DNA from 3 places in the Aquipseudomonas alcaligenes genome. Region 3 is predicted to be linked to each of the others. Evidence: predicted binding sites of a transcription regulator. Region 3 holds the regulator's gene; each other region holds the start of a gene.
What was found. Region 3 encodes sigma-54, which starts transcription at its own class of promoters, with help from an activator protein. Its sites were predicted from a motif close to ANTGGCATNNANNTTGCTNT; they were not measured.

Region 1 (2,263 bases), 520 kb from region 3:
ATCCAGCCCAGCGCTGCGGCGGCGGTGGCGATCTGGGTCACCAGCATGGCCATGCCGGCGGTGCCGTTGGCGGCGATGGCGGAGCCGGCGTTGAAGCCGAACCAGCCGATCCACAGCATGGCGGCACCGACCAGGGTGTAGCCGAGGTTGTGCGGCGCCATCGGGGTGGTCGGGTAGCCCTTGCGCTTGCCCAGCACCAGGCAGGCCACCAGACCGGCGATACCGGCATTGATGTGCACCACGGTGCCGCCGGCGAAGTCCAGCACGCCCTCGTCCCACAGGAAGGCGCCGTCACCGGACCAGACCATGTGGCACATCGGCGCGTAGACCAGGGTGAACCACACGGCCATGAAGATCAGCATCGCGGAGAACTTCATGCGCTCGGCGAAGGCACCGACGATCAGGGCCGGGGTGATGATGGCGAAGGTCATCTGGAAGACGATGAACACGCTCTCCGGGAAGGCGCCGATCAGGCTGTCCGGGGTCAGGCCGCTGAGGAAGGCCTTGTTCAGACCGCCGACGAAGGAGTTGAGGTTGGTGACGCCCTTCTCCATGCCGGTGGTGTCGAAGGCCAGGCTGTAGCCGTAGACCACCCAGAGAATGCTGATCAGGCCGGTGATGGCGAAGCACTGCATCATCACCGAAAGAACGTTCTTGGAGCGCACCATGCCGCTGTAGAACAGCGCCAGGCCCGGGATGGTCATGAACAGCACCAGCGCGGTCGCGGTAAGCATCCAGGCGGTGTCGCCGGAGTTGAGAACAACCTCGTCAGCCATGGCCAGGCCAGGGGTTACGAGGGACAGCAGGGCTCCAAGCCCTGCGATCTTACGCAGAGTCATGTGTTTTTCTCCTGGGGCGTGTGGGGTTCTGAGGCTTAAACTGCGTCGGTGCCGGTTTCGCCGGTACGGATGCGGATGGCCTGTTCCAGATTGACGACGAAGATCTTGCCGTCACCGATCTTGCCGGTGTTGGCCGCCTTGGTGATCGCCTCGATGACCCGGTCCAGCTGGTCGTCGGCGATGGCCACGTCGATCTTCACCTTGGGCAGAAAATCCACCACGTATTCCGCGCCGCGATACAGCTCGGTGTGGCCCTTCTGCCGGCCGAAGCCCTTGACTTCGGTCACGGTGATGCCCTGCACGCCGATCTCCGACAGCGACTCGCGCACGTCGTCCAGCTTGAACGGCTTGATGATGGCAGTGACTAGCTTCATGAAACTCTCTCCCGTATTGGTGGACTCGCCCCAGGAAAACGAACCCGGCTCAAGTCTAAGCGCAGTGTCTGGCTTTTGAAACGCATCGGCCGCCTTAGCCCGATGCCAACCAACCGCATCCACCGAGACACTCCCCCGCCTCGGCCTGCGCACCGGTACTGCATCGGTGCACGCGTCACGGGGTGTTAAGCAGAAAGCTTGCCAGCTATGCCAAAAGGCCACTTTTTCATGCAGTTAGGGCGGACCGCAGAAATCGCCACAACAACGACCGATCAGTCATTGCACAGCATTGGTGCAGAGCCGGCGCGCCCAGTGAGCGAAAATCGTGCACCTGCCCCGTCCGGCCCGGCCGGCGCGCCCCGCGTGCTACACTGCCGCCGTTTGCCACCGGAACGACCCGCCATGCTGCCGCCCAAAGCCATCCTCGACACCCTCGCCAGCCACGCCTCGCGCCTGTTCAGCGGCGACAACCCGCTGCCGCGCGGCGAGATCGAAGCCCAGCTCAAGGCCCTGCTGCAGAGCGCCTTCGGCAAGCTGGACCTGGTCAGCCGCGAAGAATTCGACAGCCAGATGGCCGTACTGGCGCGTACCCGTGCGCGCCTGGAAGCCCTGGAGGCCAAGCTGGCAGAGCTGGAAGCCAGGCAGAACCCACCCGCCGAATAAGCCTCGGCGGCATGCGATCAAGGAGTGATCCATGTCCCTCGCCATCGTCCACAGCCGCGCCCAGGTCGGCGTCGAAGCGCCGCCCGTCACCGTCGAGGCGCACCTGGCCAACGGCCTGCCAGCCCTGACCCTGGTCGGCCTGCCGGAAACCGCGGTCAAGGAAAGCAAGGATCGCGTGCGCAGTGCGATCCAGAACGCCGGCTTCGATTTCCCGCCGCGGCGCATCACCCTCAACCTGGCGCCTGCCGACCTGCCCAAGGACGGCGGCCGCTTCGACCTGGCCATCGCCCTCGGCGTGCTGGCGGCCAGCGAGCAGGTGCCGGCGGCCGGCCTGGGCGAACTGGAATGCCTGGGCGAGCTGGCGCTGTCCGGCGAGCTGCGCGCGGT
Region 2 (2,263 bases), 1.2 Mb from region 3:
GAGGTTGTCGCGGATATGTACCGACGGCATCAGGAAGCCCATCTCCTGCGACAGCTTCTTGCGCACGCCCTTGATCCGCGCCAGCAACTGCCCCCCCTGGTTGCGATCCACCAGCGGGATCAGGCGGTAGCCGACCTCCAGGCCTACCATGTCCACCGGGGTGACGTCGTCCCAGCCCAGCTCCTTGACCTCCTGGGCCTTCTGCGCCGGCAGCAGCTCCTGCTGGCGCTTGACCTCCTTGACCTCCTCCTCCTTGACCTTGCGCTGCTTGTTGGCAATCCAGTAGGCCGCGCCGGCCGCGATCAGGCCGAGACCGATGAAAGGTACGTGCGGCATGCCCGGCACCAGGCCCATGGTGATCATGATCGCTGCCGACACGGCCAGGGCCTTGGGCGAGGCGAACATCTGTCGGCTGACCTGGGCCCCCATATCTTCGGAAGTGGAGACCCGGGTGACCATGATGGCGGCGGCGGTGGACAGCAGCAGCGAGGGGATCTGCGCCACCAGGCCGTCGCCGATGGTCAGCAGGGTGTAGATGCGCCCGGCCTCGGCAAAGGCCAGGTCGTGCTGCAGCACGCCGATGGCAATGCCGCCGATGAGGTTGATGAAGAGAATCAGCAGGCCGGCCACGGCGTCGCCGCGGACGAACTTCGAGGCACCGTCCATCGAACCGTAGAAGTCGGCCTCCTGGGCCACCTCGGCACGGCGCCGCTTGGCCTCGGCCTGGTCGATCAGGCCGGCATTGAGGTCGGCGTCGATGGCCATCTGCTTGCCGGGCATGGCGTCCAGGGTGAAACGCGCGCTCACCTCGGAAATGCGCCCTGCACCCTTGGTGACCACCACGAAGTTGATGATCATCAGGATGGCGAACACCACGGCGCCGACCACGTAGTTGCCGCCGATCACCACCTCGCCGAAGGCCTGGATCACCTTGCCCGCGGCGTCATGCCCCTCCTGGCCGTGCAGCAGCACCACGCGGGTGGAGGCGACGTTCAGCGCCAGGCGCAGCAGGGTCGCGGCCAGCAGCACGGTGGGGAAGACGGCGAAGTCCAGCGGCCTCAGCGAGTAGATGGCGACCAGCAGGACCACGATGGACAGGGCGATGCTGAAGGTGAACAGCACGTCGAGGAGGAACGGCGGGATCGGCAGCATGACCATGGCGAGCATGACCAGCAGCAGCAGCGGAATACCCAGATTGCCATGGCGCAACCCCGCCAGGTTGCTGCGTACGTCCCCGATGATTTGCGCACGATCCACTGCCACTTGTTATCCCCAGCCCATTCAATCTTTTGACGCGAAAGGCGCCGTGCAGGGGTAATGGCAAGAAGCATTCCAACTCTGCCGCGAAGGCAAGAGAGACGGCCGCGCCGCTACTCGTCGCGGCGCAAATCCGGCGGGATCGGCAGGTCCGGCAGCGGCCCCGGGCGCTTGCCCTTGCCGGCGCGGAACTGCTTGAGCTGATAGACGTAGGCCAGTACCTGGGCCACGGCCAGGTACAGGCCGGCGGGAATTTCCTGGTCGACCTCGGTGGAGAAGTACACCGCCCGCGCCAGGGCCGGCGACTCGAGCAGGGTGACCTTGTGCTCCTGGGCGATCTCGCGGATCTTCAGCGCCAGGAAATCGCCACCCTTGGCCAGCAGCACCGGCGCATTGCCCTTCTCCGGGTCGTACTTGAGGGCCACGGCGAAGTGGGTCGGGTTGGTGATCACCACGTCCGCCTCCGGCACCTGCTGCATCATGCGCCGCTCCGCCATCTGCCGCTGCAGCTGGCGGATCTTCGACTTGACCTCGGGCTTGCCTTCGCTGTCCTTGTACTCGTCCTTGACCTCCTGCTTGGTCATCATCAGCTTCTGCTTGGTATCCCAGAGCTGGAACGGCACGTCCACCGCGGCGATCAGGATCAACCCGCAGGCCATCCACAGCAGGCTCCAGCCGGTCACCAGCATGGCATGCAGGATGGCCGCCTCGACCGGCTCGTCAGCGATGGCCAGCAGGTCGTCCTGGTCCGCCTTGAGCACCGCCAGGGCCACCAGCAGGATGATCACGAACTTGGCCAGGGCCTTGAGCAGCTCGACCAGGGCCTTGGTGGAGAACATGCGCTTGAGCCCCTCCCAAGGGTTCATGCGGCTGAACTTGGGCTGCAGCGCCTCGCTGGAAAACAGCCAGCCGCCCAGGGCGACCGGCCCTATGATGGAGGCGATCAGCATCACGATGAAGAACGGCTGCAGCGCCAGCAACGCCTCCATGCCGGTGCTCAGCAGGT
Region 3 (2,263 bases):
CCTGTCCGGCGGCGAACGACGCCGGGTGGAGATCGCCCGCGCCCTGGCCACCGAGCCCAAGTTCATCCTGCTCGACGAACCCTTCGCCGGCGTCGACCCGATCTCGGTCGGTGACATCAAGCAGATCATCCACCACCTCAAGGCCAAGGGCATCGGCGTACTGATCACCGATCACAACGTGCGCGAGACCCTGGACATCTGCGAGACCGCCTACATCGTCAACGACGGCCAGCTGATCGCCGAAGGCGACGCCGACACCATCCTGGCCAACCAGCTGGTCAAGGAAGTCTATCTGGGCCACGAGTTCCGCCTCTGAGCGCGACCGAGTGCGGGGCTTGCACAAAGGGCTAGAATCATTCAAGGTCAGGCATATAATTTGCTTCCTAGGGCGGCCCGCCGCCCTGCAGTGGATGGCGCCGCGCGCCGGCAAGTGAACAAGGTACCCAGCCCCACACCATGAAACCGTCGCTAGTCCTCAAGATGGGCCAGCAGCTGACGATGACTCCGCAGCTGCAACAGGCCATCCGACTCCTCCAGCTCTCCACCCTGGATCTGCAGCAGGAAATCCAGGAAGCCCTGGAATCCAACCCCATGCTGGAGCGCCAGGAAGACGGCGAGGATTTCGACAACTCCGACCCCATGGCCGACGGCGCCGAGCAGAACACCCAGGCGCAGCAGGACAGCTCCAGCTTCCAGGACAGCACCGTCGCGGTGAACAACACCGAGGGTGGCGAGGACGGCGAGTGGCACGACCGCATCCCCAGCGAGCTGCCGGTCGATACCGCCTGGGAAGACGTCTACCAGACCAGCGCCAGCAGCCTGCCCTCCAGCGATGACGACGAGTGGGACTTCACCACCCGCACCTCGGCCGGCGAGAGCCTGCAGAGCCACCTGCTGTGGCAGCTCAACCTGGTGCCGATGTCCGACACCGACAAGCTGATCGGCGTCACCATCATCGACTGCATCAACGACCAGGGTTACCTGGAGGAATCCATCGACGAAATCGTCGAGTCCTTCGACCCGCAGCTGGACATCGAGGCCGACGAAGTCGAGGCCGTGCTGCACCGCATCCAGCACTTCGAGCCCGCCGGCGTCGGCGCACGTGACCTGCGCGAATGCCTGCTCCTGCAACTGCGCCAGCTACCCGCCGACACGCCCTGGCTGGCCGAGGCGCAGCGCCTGGCCAGCGAGCATCTGGATGTGCTCGGCGGCCGCGACTACAGCCAGCTGATGCGCCGCATGAAGCTGAAAGAGGACGAACTGCGCCAGGTCATCGAGCTGATCCAGAGCCTCAACCCGCGCCCCGGCTCGCAGATCGAGGCCAGCGAGCCCGAGTACGTGGTGCCCGACGTCATCGTGCGCAAGCACAACGAGCGCTGGCTGGTGGAGCTGAACCAGGAGGCAGTGCCGCGCCTGCGCGTCAACCCGCAGTATGCCGGCTTCGTCAAACGCGCCGACTCCAGCGCCGACAACACCTTCATGCGCAACCAGCTGCAGGAGGCGCGCTGGTTCATCAAGAGCCTGCAGAGCCGCAACGAGACGCTGATGAAGGTGGCGACGCAGATCGTCGAGCACCAGCGCGGCTTCCTCGAATACGGCGACGAGGCCATGAAGCCGCTGGTCCTGCACGACATCGCCGAGGCGGTGGGCATGCACGAGTCGACCATCTCGCGGGTCACCACGCAGAAATTCATGCACACCCCGCGCGGCATCTACGAGCTGAAATACTTCTTCTCCAGCCACGTCAGCACCTCCGAGGGCGGCGAATGCTCGTCCACCGCGATCCGCGCCATCATCAAGAAACTGGTGGCCGCGGAAAACGCGAAAAAGCCGTTGAGCGACAGCAAGATCGCTGGTTTACTGGAAGCACAGGGCATTCAGGTAGCCCGCCGCACCGTCGCCAAGTACCGCGAGTCCCTCGGCATCGCGCCGTCCAGCGAACGCAAGCGACTGATGTAAGCGGCCCTGAGCGGAAGGCTTCTGCACCACCGTACCGAGCGCCGGATACCCTGCACGGGGGAACTACGGCCCGCAGTGCACCAGCCCTCCCAGCCAACGTGTTACGGCGGCAGGCCCGATAGCCTGTCTCTTACACCAGGCAACAAGGAGAAGCGGTATGCAAGTCAACATCAGTGGACATCAACTGGATGTGACCGACGCCCTGCGCGACTATGTCGGTGAGAAGCTCAGCCGACTGGAGCGCCATTTCGACAAGATCACCAATGTGCAGGTGACCATGGAGGTCGAGAAGCTCAAGCAGAAG

Region 1: the regulator sigma-54 is predicted to act here: its motif matches at 1,400-1,419, upstream of glnK (P-II family nitrogen regulator).
Region 2: the regulator sigma-54 is predicted to act here: its motif matches at 1,318-1,337, upstream of flhA (flagellar biosynthesis protein FlhA).

The regions. Positions count from the first base shown of each region.
Region 1 is NZ_CP154874.1:2,601,064-2,603,326, reverse strand. It holds gene AAG092_RS12660 (ammonium transporter) at 1-839, opposite strand, end outside; gene glnK (P-II family nitrogen regulator) at 875-1,213, opposite strand; gene AAG092_RS12650 (accessory factor UbiK family protein) at 1,616-1,876, shown strand; gene AAG092_RS12645 (YifB family Mg chelatase-like AAA ATPase) at 1,908-2,263, shown strand, end outside.
Region 2 is NZ_CP154874.1:187,434-189,696, reverse strand. It holds gene flhA (flagellar biosynthesis protein FlhA) at 1-1,257, opposite strand, end outside; gene flhB (flagellar biosynthesis protein FlhB) at 1,371-2,263, opposite strand, start outside.
Region 3 is NZ_CP154874.1:3,116,522-3,118,784, reverse strand. It holds gene lptB (LPS export ABC transporter ATP-binding protein) at 1-316, shown strand, start outside; gene AAG092_RS15035 (RNA polymerase factor sigma-54) at 457-1,959, shown strand; gene hpf (ribosome hibernation-promoting factor, HPF/YfiA family) at 2,117-2,263, shown strand, end outside.